DNA from 2 places in the Holtiella tumoricola genome. Region 2 is predicted to be linked to the other one. Evidence: a T-box and tRNA genes for the amino acid it is inferred to sense, from the RefSeq annotation. Region 2 holds a T-box; the other holds one or more tRNA genes.

Region 1 (9,037 bases), on a different contig from region 2:
TTCCTGTTAATACTTTATAGCTTGTTGCACTTTCTTTTACTACAACCCCAATACGGTCACAGTCTGGATCAGTACCAAAAATTAAATCTGGCTCTGTTTGTTTTGCCATTTCAATAGCAAGTTCAAATACTGCTTTATCTTCTGGATTTGGGTATGGTGCTGTTGGGAAGTTACCATCTGGTAATTCTTGTTCTTTTACAACATCTACTTGTTCATAGCCTAATTTTTTAAGCATTGTACGTACTGGAATATTACCACTACCATGTATTGGTGTATAAATGATTTTAAGCCCTGAAGCTTTTTCTTTAATAAGGTCTTTACGGATGCATAAAGTTGCTACCTTATTGTAATAAGCTTTATCTACTTCTTCTGTTATGTATTCGAGTAAACCTTTTTCTTCTGCTTCTTTTAAGCACATTGTATGTACACCATCAAATACATCTGTTTCATCAATAAAGTTTAAAATTTCTTTTGCTACTTCATCTGTGATTTGTCCACCATCATTACCATATACTTTATATCCATTATAAATTTTAGGATTATGAGATGCTGTAATAACGATACCTGCATCAGTTTCTAAATGTCTTACAGTGTATGAAAGCATTGGTGTTGGTCTTAATGATGGATAAAGAAATACTTTCACCCCATTCGCAGCAAGTACACTAGCTGCTGTATCTGCAAATTCCTTACTCATATTTCTTGAATCGTAGGCAATTGCTATACTTGGTTGCTTTTTATGTTTTAATAAATATGTAGCTAATCCTTGAGTTGCTTTTCCTACTGTATGTACGTTCATACGGTTGCTACCTGCAGCAATTTTACCACGTAAACCGCCTGTACCAAATTCAAGATTTTTATAAAATCTATCTTCTATTTCCTTTTCATCAGTTAGTTGCTCTAATTCAGCTTTTAAACCTGCTTCCACTTTTTCTTCTGTAAGCCATCTATTGTACCCTTGTTTAAAATCCATAGTATGCCCTCCTCATATTTTTTCAACTCTATTATGTCATTTTCTAGTAAAAAAATCTAGTTACAATTTGATTTGGGTAATGAAATCGTGAGTATTGCCAAAAACTTCCCTCTAAAAGGGATATGAATTTAATTACAGTATTATATAAATATACTTTTATACATATAATTTCTGTATTTTTTATTCAAAAATATTTAATTCTTTATTTTTATCCTATAATATTAATAATAGATTTCCTATTTATTAAGATTACTAAAAAAATATCTATTGATATAGCAAAAAGGAGATTATGAGTGATATCACTCATAATCTCCTTTTTGTTATGACCCATACGGGAATTGAACCCATGATTTCACCGTGAGAGGGTGACGTCTTGACCTCTTGACCAATGGGCCATGCTTAACTTCTTTACTTATTATAATCCTACCTATAAATAAAATCAATATTTTTTATTATTTTTTATAAAATTATTAATAAAATTATTTTAAGACTTTTATAAGTACTCCATACCTTTTCTTCTATATTTTTAAACTAATACCTAATTATTTTTACTTTTGCCATTTTATGTAATCCTATTTTATCTATAAATAACTTATGTTATACTTTTATTGTTAAATTTTTATTAAAGGGAGAGACAACATGAAGATAAAAAAACTTTTATCACTAGTAGCTTGCTTAGGTTTATCAGTATCCCTATTAGCTGGATGTGCAAATGCACCTTCTGGCACACAAACTGAAATCAAAACTGAGACAACTGAATCATCTGAGGAAAATATCCTTGAAACAGATGTTATTGTAATTGGTGCTGGTGGTGGCGGATTAAGCGCTGCTATTGAAGCCCATGATGCAGGCGCAAATGTTATTATTGTTGAGAAAATGCCATTCGTAGGAGGAAATACTGCTCGTGCAACTGGTGGTATTAATGCTGCTGGTACAGCTTTCCAAAAAGAAGCTGGTATTGAAGATACAGTAGAAGTTCACTTCGCTGATACAATGAAAGGTGGAGAAGAACTTAATGACCCTGAACTTGTTAAGTTTATGACAGAAAATGCAGCTCCAGCTATAGCATGGCTTACAGATTTAGGTGCAGACCTTTCTGATGTAGGTTCTTTAGGTGGTGCATCATTTAAGCGTGCTCATAGGCCTACTGGTGGTGCTCCTGTTGGTGACCACTTAGTTAATGTACTTTTCCAAAATACAACCAGCCGTAACATTACAACAATGCTTAATACAGAAACTACAGAAGTTATTTATGAAAACGATAAAGTAACAGGGATTAAAGCAATTGAAACTGTAAACGGAGAAAAAGTAAATTATACAATTAAAGCAGATGCAGTTATTATTGCTTCTGGTGGTTTTGGTAACAACCCAGAACTTTATACACAATACCAACCACAATTAGATGGTTTTATTTCAACAAATCAACCTGGTGCAACTGGTGATGGTATTATTCTTGCTGAAGCACTTGGTGCAGACTTAACAGATATTGAGCAAATTCAGATTCATCCAACAGTACATACAGAAACTGCAGCACTTATTACTGAAGCTGTTCGTGGTAACGGAGCTATCCTTGTAAATGCCAAAGGTGAGCGTTTCACAGATGAAATGTCCACTCGTGACAAAGTATCTGCTGCTATCTTAGAACAAGAGGGTGGTTCTGCTTACTTAGTCTTTGATCAAACTGTTCGTGAAAGCTTAAAAGCTATTGAAAAATATGTAGCTCAAGGCCTAACAGTAGAAGGTGAAACACCTGAAGCACTTGCTAGTGCACTTAACATGGATGGTACTACACTTAAAACAACCATTGATACATGGAATAAAGCTGTAGAAAGTGGTACAGATTCTGCATTTAATCGTAGTGCAGGCATGGAAATTCCTTTCACTAAAGCACCTTACTATGCTATTCCTATGGCTCCTGGTGTTCATCATACAATGGGCGGTATCAAAATTAACACTGATGCACAAGTTATTAATAAAGAAGGTAATCCAATAAATGGCCTATTTGCTGCTGGTGAAGTAACTGGTGGTGTACATGGTGCTGAACGTTTAGGTGGAAATGCTTTAGCTGATATTATCGTATTTGGTCGTGAAGCTGGTACAAATGCTGCTGCACTTGCTAAGTCTGATAATAACTTTATCGGTGCTGCTACTACTTCTACTGAAACAGATAAAGCTGACCAACCAAAAATTAATGAAGAAGCTAAACCTCAATATAAAGATGGTACATACCAAGGTGAAGCAACAGGAAATAATGGCAAAATTTCAGTCGAAGTTACTGTAAAAGATGGTTTCATTGATACAATTGAAGTACTTGAACATCATGAAACATCTACAATCTTTATGTCTATTCAAAATGATTTAATTCCAAGCATTATCTACAGCCAATCTACAGAAGGTATTGACGCTGTAACAGGTGCTTCTAACTCAAGTTCAGCTGTATTTGAAGCTGTTAATATGGCTTTATCAACTGCTCAATAATGAATTATGAAAAAGGCTATCTAATTAGAATTTACTAATTAAATAGCCTTTTCATTTATAATATTATTTTTTTGCTCTAAACTTTATAATTTCTTCTAATGTTGCATACGATCCAATAGCACCTTTTCCTAATGTACTGTATCCTGCATAATCATTTGCAAAACTTAAGTAGTCTACTAGTTCTTCTTCATTAAGTGTTCCTAGTGCTCCTTGATCTACTTGATTATTAAGTAACATAAATAAAAATGCACCAATAAAAGAATCACCTGCTCCTGTCGTATCTACTACATTCAATTTATTTCCTGGGACATGTGCTTTCTTGTTTCTTGTATAAATTTCAGCACCATCTCCACCTTTTGTATAAATTATGATTTCTCTATTTCCCTTAAATAAGTCAGGAAGTGCATCTTCTATTTTGTCAAATCCCGTAATAAATTCAAGTTCCTCGTCTGAAACTTTAATAATATGAGCATAGGGTAAAAATTCTAATATTGCTTGTCGGCACGCCTCTTCTGATTCCCATAATGGTAAACGTACATTAGGATCAAAACTTATAATTCCACCATGTGCTAATACACTGTTAATAGCTTTTTTATGAGCTGATTTCATTGGTGATTCCACTAAATCTACTGAACAAAAATGTAAACCATAGCACTCTTCAAACCATTCTTCTTTAATCTCATTTGCTTCTAATAACATATCCGCACTTGGATTACGGTAGAAAGAAAAATCTCTATTACCATCTTCTTTTAAGGATACAAATGCAAGTCCTGTGCCTGCTTTATTTGTTCTTAGAACATACTCACATCCTACACCTGCTTCTTCTAATACCTCTATAATATAGTCTCCAAAGGCATCTTTACCTAATTGAGAAATAAATTTAGCTTCTCCACCTAACTTAGAAATTGCTGCACATACATTAGCTGGTGCTCCCCCTGCTACACGTTCAAAACTTACTACTTCTTTTAGTGCACACCCTTTTTGGTTTGGGATAAAATCAATTAATGCTTCACCTATAGCAAAGATTTTTTTCATATTCTACTCTCCTATTTATCTTCTATTTCTTATACACGAATAACTCTTGTTCCTGCAATTAAATCATGTAATGCTTTTCCATCTTCTCTTCTTGCCATTAAAAACTGAGAAACAAGCAGAAATCCAATACCTATTAATGGTATAGCGTACATGATTTTACTCAGTTCTCTCACTATAAACCTCCACACATTAGGTTGCTTGTAATCTTCTGTGGTAATCTTCATACCCAATAAATATTTACCTAACTGATACCCTCTACAAAATATAGGTGTAAGAATACTATAAAGTACAAATATCAAACTCATCATAAAAAGCGCCTTATTTGTTTGTACACCTAGTTGTATAAGTACTCCAAGTCCTAATGCATAGATTGCTATATTATCGAAAAGTACTGCTCCTATTCTACTAATTAATTTAGTTTTCAATAGTTATCGCCTTCATTTCCCATAAATTTAATTTTCCATTTAGCTCTATTCCTTCAACTTCAATTTGATTTTCTTCTGTACTTGGATAGTAACGTGATGTAAAGACTTCTTCTCCGTCATTTAAAAAAATTTCAAGTGATGATGTATCTCCAAATATACGGATATTTTTCACTACTTCTATTTGGACACTTCTCTTGTCACGTCCATAACCACATTCATCAAATATTAAAGAAATTACTTTTTCTTCCGCTTTATATTCAAGAACTGCACCTTTTCTTATAATAATCTTTAAATCCTTTTTAAGCGTTTCTAACATAAGTTCTAATTCAAATGTATGAGCTGGTAGCTGAATCTTTGTATTATTTTCCTTTAATTCTAGGCCAACTACTTTACTTCTTAGATTCTTTAACTCTTCTATAGGTTGTTGAATCAGTTTGCCCTCTTTCATATGAAGTTCACGAGGAATTGTAAGGGCATGTTGCCAACCATGTTCTGTCGTTGGATTGCTATATAGATCATCAATATCAGGTAACCCCATCCACCCAATCAAAATACGTCTTCCTTGCTCATCTATAAATGTCTGTGGTGCATAGAAGTCAAATCCTCTATCCATCTCCTCAAAGCCACTTAAGGCATATTCACTTGTTGTAATATCACCTTCTACAACATAGTAACCACTTTGATAAATATTATTATACTTTATTCCATCAGCTTCAATCCCTTGTGGAGATAATAATAAAACTTTTTGTCCATCTAGTTCAAAGAAATCTGGACACTCCCACATATATCCAAACACATCTTCACTTTGAATTTTATTAATAACTTTCCAGACTATTTTATCTTCTGATGCAAAGAGTAAGATTTGTCCTCTATCCTTTTTATCTCTTGCCCCTTGAACCATATAGTACATATTATCTTCTTTCCATACTTTAGGATCGCGTACATGACAAGTCATCTCGCTTCCATAGTCTTCATTTGTCATAAGAAGCTCTTTATGTGTAAAAGTTTTACCATCTTCGCTGACAACCATGACTGTATTATGCTCTCTACCTGTCGTGACATAATCATGCTTACCTACTTGTTTCACATTTCCAGTATAGTATAAATACATTTTATTCTCGTCAATTAATGCTGAACCTGAGTAAACACCATGACAATCAAATGGTTGATCTGCATATAAGGCTGTATTTTCATTTTTCCAGTGTATCATATCTATACTTGTATAGTGCCCCCAGAATTTTAATCCACCCTTTTCATCAAAAGGCGAGTATTGAAAGAATACATGATATTTTCCTTTAAACTGGCAAAGTCCATTGGGATCATTTAGCCAACCTACCTTTGGCATAATGTGAAATTTGAGTGCATAAGAGTCTTTCAAAATTCTCCCTGCTTCTTTTTCTTCTATTATTTGTGTCAATTTTTTTAAGTCTCTATTTAAAGCATTCATGATTATTCTCCTGTTCAACTACAAGAAGCTGTCACAAAATACTCCTTCTCTATATGAAATAAAAGTACATTATGACAGCCCTATATATTTAATATCTTATTTTGTTTCTTCATCCCATCCTAGTACTAAAGTCATTACAAATGCCACACTTAATGAAATAGCAAAGAGGATTAAGTATTGAATTGGTGCATGTAAGTGAAGAAGGATTCCAAAAATTCCTGTTACACCAGTACCTGTAGCACCAAGTCCTACAATAGATGCATAAAGTGCACCAAATGCTGCCCCAATAGAAGCACCAATAAATGGTTTCATATATCTTAAATTAACACCAAAGATTGCTGGTTCTGTAATCCCAAGCATTGCACTAAGTGCAGCTGGGAAAGCTAATGCTTTTAATTTTGTATTTTTTGTTTTAACTGCTACTGCAAGTGCTGCTCCACCTTGAGCAATGTTTGCTGCTGAAGCAATTGGTAACCAATAAGTATATCCATATTGTGAAATCTGTCCTAAGTCAATAATTGAGTACATATGATGAATACCTGTTACAACTGTTGATGCATAGATACCACCCATTAAAAATCCACCAACACCAAATGGTAATGCAATAAGTTGTTGTACACCTGTTAATACTGCATTTTCAATAAATACAAATACTGGTCCAACCATTGTTAATGTTAAGTATCCTGTAACAAAAACAGTCACAAGTGGTGTAACAAATAAGTCTAGCATTTCTGGTACAATTTTATGAAGTTTTGTTTCGATCTTACTCATAATCCATACTGCTATAACAATAGGAATAACGTGTCCTTGATAACCTACCATTGGGATTTCATATAAGCCACCCCATACACTTTGCATTACTTGATAACCTTCTGTGGATACGGTCCATGCATTTTGTAGGTCTGGATGGATCATAATCATAGCAATGATCGCTCCAAGATATTGATTTCCACCGAATACTTTTGCTGCACTAAATCCTATTAAGATTGGTAAGAAAATATAAGCTACGTTACTAAATAATTTTAAAAATACAAACACTGAACTTTGAGTATTAAAATCAATGAATCCATTATTTACAGCAAACATTACAGCTTCTGTAAGCCCCATCATTAACCCACCTGCAACGATCGCTGGGATAATTGGTACAAATATGTCTCCTAATGTTTTAATTAATTGTTTAAACTTATTTGTATTAGCTGTTGCCATGTTTTTCACTTCTTCTTTTGAAACTTCTTTGCCTCCTGTTAAAGACATCAGTTCTGCATAAACCTTATTAACTGTACCTGTTCCAATGATGATTTGAAGTTGACCTGATGCAAAGAATACACCTTTAACACCATCAATATCCTCGATAGCTTGCTTATCTACTTTTTCGTTAGAAGCAATAATTAAACGAAGTCTTGTTGCACAGTGTGCAGCTGATACTAGGTTCTCTTGACCGCCTAGGCCTTTTAAAATGAGTTCTGCTACTTTTCTGTAATCCATTTTAAACCTCCCTGTTAATGTGTTATCGATTTCATAGTCTGTAAAAAAAAACTACTTTTATCGTTTAATTTTTCTATTGTTTTCTTATGTATAATGTGTAATCGTTTTCACATTTTATATTTTTATTATACGATTCTCTATCTCTATTTGTAAATAGATGTATTTATACAAAAACAATTTCTTACATTGTATAAATTGCACAATTTCTATCTTTGATATACACTTATACATCTTTGATTTCACTAAATTTTTTATTAAATAAAAAAAGAGAGACTATTAAAACAGTCTCTCTTTATTTAAAGCTCTCTCGGAGTTTTAGTTCATACCCAAGCTTAACTTCCTTAATCATCTTAGTCTCTGATTGCATAGCATCTAATAACATCTTTGCAGCTTCCTTACCACTCGTTTTATAGTAGTAATGCATAGAAGCTAACTTAGGTGAAATAGCTTTTGCTAAAACCGAATCTCCTATACCTGCAAACTTGATTCTCTCTATTTGTTCAGGTTGTTTTTCTTTCATCCATTCTAGTGCACCTACTGCAATTTTATCTGTTGCACAAAATACACCATCTATACGTTTATCTAGCTGCATTAACTCATTTATAGCTTGATAACCTGATTCCTCTGAAAAATCACCTATTTTAATTAACTCTTGTTGTACCTCCATTCCACTATCTTGTAATGCTTGCATAAAACCTCTTTTTCTCTCATATCCAACTGCTATATCTTTTTCAGTTACACCTATATATCCTATACGTTTACAACCTTTTTGGATAAATTCTTTCGTAAGGGTATAAGCAGCACCAAAGTCATCATGATATACACAAGAATATCCTTCCACCTGTTGCCCAACAACAATAATAGGCACCTTAATCTTCTCCATAACTTCTAAATGTGCTGGAGTTAAGATTGTGGCTACAAAGATAATACCATCTACTTGGTTATTCTTAAAAATATTTAAGTATTCGATTTCCTTTTGGATGTTAAGATCTGTATTCCCAAGTAAAATATGATAGCCTGCTTCTGTAAGTTCTTTGCCAGCCCCTTCTATAATTCTACTTACTGCTTCTGAGCTAATCTTAGGTAATATCACTCCTATTAAATTAGTCTTTTTAGTTCTCAATGTCTGCGCATGAGCTGAAGGAATATATCCTGTTTCATCAATTATCTTTTGTATTTTTTCCCTATTTTCTTGAC
Region 2 (9,037 bases):
CGGTGAAGCCCATATACCTGGCACAAAAGCTTGAGGACAAAATGCTGCTTCCTCTACTTCTTCAAAAAAGTTAATAGGATTGCGATTAAGTACCATTTTACCTAAAGGAATGAGTGGATGATCCTTCTCATACCAAGTTCTCGTTACATCAAATGGATTAACTGGATAGTTAGCAGCTTCTTCTGGTGTCATAATTTGTACATAGACACTCCAAGAAGGATATTCGCCTCTTTCTATTGCATTAAATAAATCCTTAGTTGAATAATCAGGATCTAAACCTGCCATCTGTTCTGCTTCTGCCCCTGTAAAATTTTGTATTCCTTGATCTGTCTTAAAGTGATATTTTACCCATACATATTCTTTATCTTCGTTATACCACATAAATGTATGACTTCCGAATCCATCCATAAATCTTGGACTTTTTGGTGTTCCTAAATTAGAAAATAATCTCATCACCTGATGTAAGGATTCAGGCGTTAAAGAAAGAAAATCCCAAAACATATTTGCATCTTTTAAATTTGTCTGAGGATTTCTCTTTTGAGTATGAATAAAATCAGGAAACTTAATTGCGTCTCTTACAAAGAATACTGGTGTATTATTTCCTACTAAATCATAGTTTCCATCCTCTGTATAAAACTTCAACGCAAATCCTCTAGGATCCCTAGCTGTATCTGCTGAACCCTTTTCTCCTCCAACAGTAGAAAACCTTGCAAACATAGGTGTACGTTTCCCTACTTTATTTAAAAACTTTGCCATTGTATACCTTGATAAGTCGTTTGTGACTTCAAAATATCCATGTGCACCCATTCCCTTGGCATGTACAACTCTCTCTGGTATACGTTCTCTGTTAAAATGTGCTAACTTTTCATTCAAATAGGAATCTGCAAAAAGAGTATAACCTACCTTTTTGCCTGTTGTAAGTGATGCTTGATCATTACTGACCGGAGTAGCTACTTCTGTAGTAAGTTGATTAACTCTATTTTTTTCGTTTTCCACCTTACTTCCTCCTTGTTATACTATCACCTTAAATAGTATGAAAAGCAGCCCGTACACTATGTCTTTATACCTGTATCTTTATATCTTCCTCTGTATATACCGTAATATTATTTTCTTTTAATAGCTTTGCAGTTAAACCATCTCCCTGAATAAGAACACCATTAAAATTACCATCATATATTTTTCCACATCCACATGACGGACTTTTTGCTTTTAATATAGCAACCTCTGCCCCTACTATTTTTGCAATTTCTAAGGTCTTTTGTGCCCCTAATCTAAATGCTTCTGTACAATCTTTCTCTTCTATATTAATTACATACTCTAATCCATTTTCGTCTCTTCTAATCTCACAAGGTTTTCTTGGAATATCTAATCCTCCTAATACTTCTGGGCATACCACCATGGCTTTACCTTGTTCAACTAACTTTAATATCTTTTCACTAGTATTCTCTTTACCATCATATCTACATTTAATACCTGCTAAACACGCACTCACAATATACATTGAATCCCTCCTGTATTTCCCTGGAAATTAATAATTTATAAATCTTTCTATTATTGTATTTGATTTTTACATTCTATTTCAAATTTTTAGTGATATAATTTATTCTAGAGTATAGAATAGTAATATTTAAATTAATTATTAAAAAGGGGTTCTTATTATGGATCAAAATTCTCTTACATCTCAAGATTTAGTTAACCTTATTGAAGAGCACTATAACATTGGTACTGTTCAATCTATTATTCCCATTCTTGATAGAACATCTTGTGAGTGCTTTCATATTGTTACTTCTACTGGTGAATATCTTTTAAAAGATGTTAATTTAGACTTCATACATCATCCTTATTTAGAACCTATTATTAATAACTGTTTATTAGAAGCTGATATTCCTGTTTCTACATTTATAAAAACTATGACTAATGAATATATTATACATTTTTTAGGTCATGTCTTTCATTTACAAACTTTTATTAAGGGAAAAGTTCTCCTTCTCCATACTGCACCTACTTGGTTTTTGCATAGTAGTGCTTCTTTACTTGCTAAAATTCATAAAGCGCTTGAATCTATCTCCATACTTCCTAGTGGCATAGGTCCTCACTACTTTGAAATTCATACTATCCCCAGCTCTATTGCCTCATATCAAAATTCTATAAGACTGGCTCAATATGCTCAAGATTACACTTATGTCAAAGAAATTGAATATCGTATAAATTTATTATCTAAGTTACAAACACTTGATCTTTCTTTTACTTCTTTTACTTATAAAAATACTCATGGCGACTATTCTATTAGACAAATCCTATGTGGTGAATCTCAGATTAATGCTGTGATAGATTTTACATCTTGTTGCACACACCCTGTTTGTTGGGAATTAATTCGCTCCTATGCCTATGCTGATCCTAAGTGTCAATCTGGATGTCTAGATATCTCTAACCTCATTGATTATATAGAGGATTACCTTCAATTTAGTACTTTAAATATTTACGACATTCAAATGATGCCTTATCTATTTTTGTATTATTTAGCTCTTAATGACTGTTTTGCAACTTATTATACATCTGATAGCATCGTTCAAAAAGACTTAAAGTATTATATTAACTGGTCAACCCTGACTTTAAAATGGCTAGAAGAAAATGTTGCATATATTTCTGAAGCTTTAGCTGATCATTTTTCATTATTAGAAATTCCATCTTTGCTTTTTAATTAGCTACTATTCTTTATTACATCATATAAAAAAGGTAGAACTAAATTTTACTTAGTTCTACCTTTTTTATATCTTAATTTTTATTAAAGAGTAAGAAACTTTTCAAATCTCTCTTGAACTTTTTCCTCACCTAAAATTTGCATAATTGTGTAAAGGTCTGGTGTATTGCTTCTGTGTGTAATAGCAGCTCTTACTGCACCTGCTACATCAGATATCATACCTTTGTATGACTCTGGATTAGCTTTATATTCTTTACGATTTGCACAATAGCCTAATTCAAGCGCAAAGTTTTTAAGTGTTTCAAACCATGATTCTTGACTTTCTTCATTGTGTTTATAAGCATCTTTATAAGCTGCAATAATTTCTTTAGCAGTATCAATAGTCATACCTTTTGGAAGTTCTACTTGTTCTGCTGTTTCAGCATAGAAGTAGTTATCAAAGAAGTATGTGATTTTTTCTTTAACATCCATCCACTTCGCAAAATCTTTTCTTGGTTTTGGTCCATCTTTATCAATACTAAAGATAGCTTTTGACATAGCTTCATTTGATGTCACAAGCTCATACATTTCTTGATCGTGTTCTTTTGCCCATCCAGTATAAAGTTCATATACTTTTTCTCCTGGCATTCTTGCAATAACATCTTTGCTTACATCATTTAATTTAACAATATCAAATAATGCACCACTCTTACTCATCTTATCTAATGAAACTTGGAACTCATGGTAATCTAAAGTTGGATTTTCTGCTCTCCACTCTTCATATGTGGAGTTGATAATATTAAGAAGGTATTCAATAACACATACTGTTGGATAACCTTCTTCATCATAATAACTTACAGCACTTTCTGCATCTTTTCTTTTAGAAAGTTTACGTCTTGAGTCTCCATCCATTTTCATGATTGTTGGAATATGACCATATTCTGGTCTCTCAAAACCAAGTACTTCAAAAAGTTGTACGTGAATTGGAAGTGATGATAACCATTCTTCTCCACGTGTAACATGTGTTGTATGCATTAAAGCATCATCAATAGCATGGGCAAAATGATATGTTGGAAGTCCATCCCCTTTAATAATAACAATATCTTGATTGTTTTCTGGGAATGATGTATCTCCCTTAATTAAATCATGGAATTCAACTCTTTTTTCTGGGTTCCCTGGTGATTTAAGACGAATAATATATTGTTCACCCGCTTTGATTTTTTCTATTGCTTCTTCTGGAGATAAATTTCTATATGTTGCGTACTCACCATAATAACCTGGAGTTACTTTTTCAGCTGTTTGTTTTTCACGAAGTGCTTCTAGTTCTTCTGGTGTTGCAAAACATGGGTATGCTAATCCTTTTTTAATAAGATCTTTCGCAAAAGTTTTATAAATTTCAGCTCTTTCACTTTGTTTGTATGGGCCATATTCACCAATTGATGTATCATCACCTGTCATACCTTCTGTAAAGTTCATACCATATTTATTCATTGTACGTATAGTATCAGAAATAGCACCCTCTACTTCTCTTTTTTGGTCTGTATCTTCAATACGAAGATAAAATACTCCACCGCTTTGAACAGCTGTTCTTTCTGCAACTAGTGCAGCAAATACACCCCCAATGTGTTGGAAACCTGTTGGGCTTGGTGCATATCTTGTTACACGTGCACCTTCTGGTAAATTTCTTTTTGGATAAGCATTAATGTAGTCTTCTGGTGTTTTTTGAATATCAGGGAAAATTAGGTCTGCTAATTGATTTAAGCTCATTTTTTTCTTCCTTTCATTTTTTAATGTTTGTTATTTATAAATTGATTCATCCTGTATTTAGGCATAAAAAAAGCCCTCCATCCTAATCTTCTTAGGACGAAAGACACCTTCCGCGTTACCACCTAAGTTGGTTAACACCTTGGTTAACCCACCTCTTAATCTTTAAGGGAATTACCCCATAAGCTTACTCCTCAAGTCTGAGATTTTCAGCTTATAGCTAAAGAGCTTCTTTCTAAATAATTCCATCCTAGGTTCACACCCTCCCTAAGTCTCTGATACTTCCTTATTTATACTTTTCTCTTTATTTGCCTTATCTATATAATATATGTTCATTATAACTATCATTGGTTTTGTTGTAAAGGCTCATTATTTTAAGACTATTCAATTACTAAATTATTTCCTATAATAAAATTAAATAGATACTGACTAGGGAGATTAACTATGGCATTCATAAAGGAAAACGATATTATTTTATTTCAAGGTGATAGTATTACCGATTGTAGCCGTAACAAACTAAAACGTTCAGATTTAGGTCAAGGTTATGTAAATTTAATTTATCATTATTTACAAACTCACCATCAAGATTTACATATTACTTGTATTAATAAAGGTATTTATGGGAATCGTACAATAGACCTTAAACTTAGATGGCGCCTAGATACTTTACGTATTGAAAAAAATATTCTTTCACTGCTTGCAGGAATTAATGATACCTGGAGACGTTATGATTTTAACCTTACTACCTCTCCTGAAAAATTTGAAGAACATTACCGTTATCTATTAGATACAAGTTTAGATAAAAATCCTGATTTACGTATTATTCTACTTTCGCCTTTTCTACTCCCCCATACTGAATCACAACTTACTTGGTTTGAAGATTTAAATCCTAAGATTCAAATAGTAGAAAAGTTAGCTAAAGAATACAATACACTTTATCTTCCTCTACAAGAAATTTTTACTTCATCTCTTACACCTGAGCATGATGCCTATTACTTTACAGTAGATGGTGTACACCCTACACCTGAAGGTCATATGCTTATTGCTAAAGAATGGCTTAAAAGGAGTTTAGGCTAAATGAAAAATACATCTATTAATCCAGAGAGAGTTTATCTCTTAGATAATTTAAAAGGACTTCTTATATTTTTAGTGGTATTTGGACATTCATTAGAACTCTTTAAAGATGAATATTTCATTACTCAAGTTTTATATGCATTTATCTATCTCTTTCATATGCCCGCTTTTGTATTTGTTTCTGGCTATTTCTCAAAAAATCTAGATAAAGCACGTTCTACAGCCTTTAAAAGTTTCTTAATGCCATTTATTTTATTTAATATTATTTGGAATTTAATCGCAGCACTTGCAACTTGGGATATCAACCAATTTTCATTTATAACTCCTGGTTGGGCACTTTGGTATTTAATGAGTATGTTCTTCTGGAGACTTTTTTTAAAAGATCTAGTTAAAATTAAATATATTTTACCAATTAGCTTTGTTGTTGGTTTAGGTGCTGGCCTATTTAGTGAGTTTAATGGTATTTTATCTTTATCCCGCACACTTGTATTTTTCCCATTTTTCTTTGTGGGTTATAAAACAACAGAAGATAAGCTATTTAGACTTAAGAGACCTTCACGCTTCTTCTCTTTTGCAATAACTTTGCTTGCTTTATCTTTTGCAATTTTTATATGTTATTCAAAAGTATTTCCTATAGAATTTCTATATGGTAGTGATGCATTTGAATCTTATACCGTACCTCTATGGTTAGGAGTTATTAGTCGTCTATTACTTTATATTATTGGTTTTTCTTTTGTATTTGTACTTGCAAATACAATGCCATCAAAGCCAACCTTCTTTAGCAAAATTGGAAGTAATACATTGCCGATTTATATACTTCATACTTATCTATTATGTATTCCTATTGCAATCAATCATTTTATGCCTTATTTATGGATTAAATTAGCTATTTCATTATTATCTTCTATTACTATTACTTATTTACTTTCTCGTGATAAAACTGATCTTTACTTTAAAAAATATCTTAATTCTATTATTAACTTGGTACTTCATTCAGAGAGTTCTTCTACAACCGGTGCAAAATAAAAGAAGTGCAAGGATTTATTCTTGCACTTCTTTTATTTGTGCTGCTTCCTTCATTACTTCACAAGCCTTTTTAATCATTTCATCTTTACTATTAAGAGCTATCCACTCAAAATACTTAGGATCTTCTTTATAAATTTCTTTTAACGTCCTATTTTTATATTTCCCGAAGTTAATCTTAATTGCTGCTGCTTCTTTTGGAGGCATCAGCTCCGCGCTTATCAATTCTTCTTGTTTAATGAAATCTTGCATTTCTTCAAGGTCTTGTGTAAATATTTCACTCAATGAAGCTACTTGTAATACAGCATCAATAAAAGCTCTTTTTTTGGCAATTTTTAAGATAGTATTCGAAAGATCCCAAGGGTCAGGGTTAGGAATTTTGTATTTGAGCCGTCCATATTTGTCTATAAATTGTCTTACTTTCTCCGATTCTATTCCTGCAGGAATGTAGTCACTATTTATCCACCTATATTTTTTTTCATAAGAATTACAATTTCCTAATCCTTGTGCTACATTTTTTGTACCTTTTTTTAATGTACATCTAATAATATACGCAAAAAAACCTCTTTCATAATCTTGAACATGATCCATCATCTCATATTCTGGGTTTACACCTAACATCATACAAATCTTCTCTCCTCCGGGTTTGAGCAATGTTGGTTTTAAAGTTCCAGGTATGACACCATAGTCATGTTCTCTTCTTAAGGTCTGCTGCACAACAGCTTGAAAAACTGCTATCTTATCCATAGTTTGCTTAATCAAACTAACATCCATTTCATCTATTAAACTTATATCTTTTGTTGAATTGGCTATAATATGTGTTGCCATCTTCATTCCCCCTAGCATAAAAACTAAGTTTTATTTTAGTTAATGAATATTAAAAGGTAAATATAGTGACGTTATTAGTTTAAGCATTTTTATTCACTTTATGTAATTTTTCTTATTTCCCCATTATATAACATTTATATTTCTTATATATAAAAAAAGACATATGCTATTTTAAGCATATGTCTTTTTATTGTTAAATGGTTTATTGCGCATTATTAAGTGTAATGATTTGATCAACAACTGCTGATGGGTCTTCTGTACCTGCTGCAATACCTGCAACTTTACTTAATAAGTATTCCCAAGCTGGTTTAGCAAGCCATCCATCAATAGCTCCATCTACAGCTGTTGCTTCACCTGCCATAGCAGCACCTTTAGCTCCAAGTGATGATAAACCTTTAAGATCACCTACATTAGCTGCTGGAGCACCACCACCAGCTACAGTTACCATTTCACCAATAGCTTCTGTTGTTGTCATAGATTGAACAAATTTAACTGCTGCCTCACGTTTTGCTGGATCATCCCAAGCTTTCTTTGTAATATAGAAGCCACTTGAGAATCCAGAAATAAGTTGTTTACCATCACATTTCCCATTTCCTGTACCTGGAATTGGAAGAAGGGCAACTGTTTCTGTATCACCAAATTTACCTACAGCCCAGCTACCATCTAAGAACATAGCAGCTTGTTTATTAATGAATTGAGCTTCTACAAGATCATTTTGTGTTGTTGCTGTATCAACAGGGAATGCACCCATGTCATTGAACTTTTTAAAGTATGATAAACCATTTACCCATGATTCTTTAACTGCTGTGATATCTTTATTGCTATGGTCTTGAACACCACCTTCAGCTAAGATAAGATGTTCAATCCAATAGTGAGGAATATGTCCTAACGCTACTGCAATAGGTGTGATATCTGTTTTAGCAAATGCTGTAATAGCATTTTCTAATTTAGCCCAATCTGTTGGAAGATCTACTCCGTTAGCTTCAAATAAATCTGTATTAACAAAAATACCTTCATAGTAACCATGTGTTGGGATAGCATATTGAACACCATCTGGACATGTAGCTGATTTTAAAGCAGCTGGGTTAATGTTTGAAGCATAATCTGGGTATACTGATTGAATTTCTGAAATTGGAACAACTTTACCTTGTTCTACAATTGTTTTTGATGTAACATCTGTAAAGAAATGAAGTACATCTGGTTCATTACCTGCTGCAAAATCTGTAAGTACATTTGATTTCCATGTTTCATCAGCTGTAGCTGATTCAACTTCTACTGTAACATTTGGATTAGCATCTTGATATTTTGCTACTAAATTATCAAATGTTACTGCATTTGGATCTGTACCACCAAACATTGATACAACTCTAATTGAAGCAGGAGCAGCTGGTTCCTCTGCTGGTTTTTCTTCTGCTGGTTTTTCAGTTGCTGGCTTTTCTTCTGCTGGTTTTTCAGTCGCTGGTTGTGAATTACAGCCTACAAATACTCCCCCAAGCATTGTTGCTGCTAGTCCTAATGCTAATACTTTTTGAAATTTCTTCATTGAAATCCATCTCCTTTTACTTACTTAATTTTTATAGATGATTTTATGTAGGTTAAATTATGCCCTATTCATCGATCACTTCTCATATATTTATGCTATAAATTGATTATAACATTTTATACAAA

What was found. The T-box of region 2 lies ahead of gltX (glutamate--tRNA ligase). A T-box ahead of a tRNA ligase gene usually reads a tRNA of that ligase, here a tRNA-Glu.
Region 1: it encodes a tRNA-Glu, which carries the amino acid that the T-box ahead of gltX (glutamate--tRNA ligase) is inferred to sense. The anticodon was not compared.

Annotation. Positions count from the first base shown of each region.
Region 1 is NZ_JAQIFT010000010.1:130,791-139,827, forward strand. Features, by position in the region: gene PBV87_RS02060 (phospho-sugar mutase) at 1-970, opposite strand, end outside; tRNA gene PBV87_RS02065 (tRNA-Glu) at 1,294-1,365, opposite strand; gene PBV87_RS02070 (flavocytochrome c) at 1,610-3,448, shown strand; gene PBV87_RS02075 (carbohydrate kinase family protein) at 3,512-4,483, opposite strand; gene PBV87_RS02080 (RDD family protein) at 4,513-4,908, opposite strand; gene PBV87_RS02085 (glycoside hydrolase family 32 protein) at 4,898-6,355, opposite strand; partial or broken gene PBV87_RS02090 (PTS transporter subunit EIIC) at 6,476-7,840, opposite strand; gene PBV87_RS02095 (LacI family DNA-binding transcriptional regulator) at 8,133-9,037, opposite strand, start outside.
Region 2 is NZ_JAQIFT010000027.1:227-9,263, reverse strand. Features, by position in the region: gene PBV87_RS06335 (catalase) at 1-996, opposite strand, end outside; gene PBV87_RS06330 (2-thiouracil desulfurase family protein) at 1,061-1,501, opposite strand; gene PBV87_RS06325 (phosphotransferase) at 1,659-2,705, shown strand; gene gltX (glutamate--tRNA ligase) at 2,786-4,447, opposite strand; T-box leader at 4,537-4,762, opposite strand; gene PBV87_RS06315 (SGNH/GDSL hydrolase family protein) at 4,889-5,521, shown strand; gene PBV87_RS06310 (acyltransferase family protein) at 5,522-6,544, shown strand; gene PBV87_RS06305 (exodeoxyribonuclease X C-terminal domain-containing protein) at 6,560-7,369, opposite strand; gene PBV87_RS06300 (ABC transporter substrate-binding protein) at 7,572-8,912, opposite strand.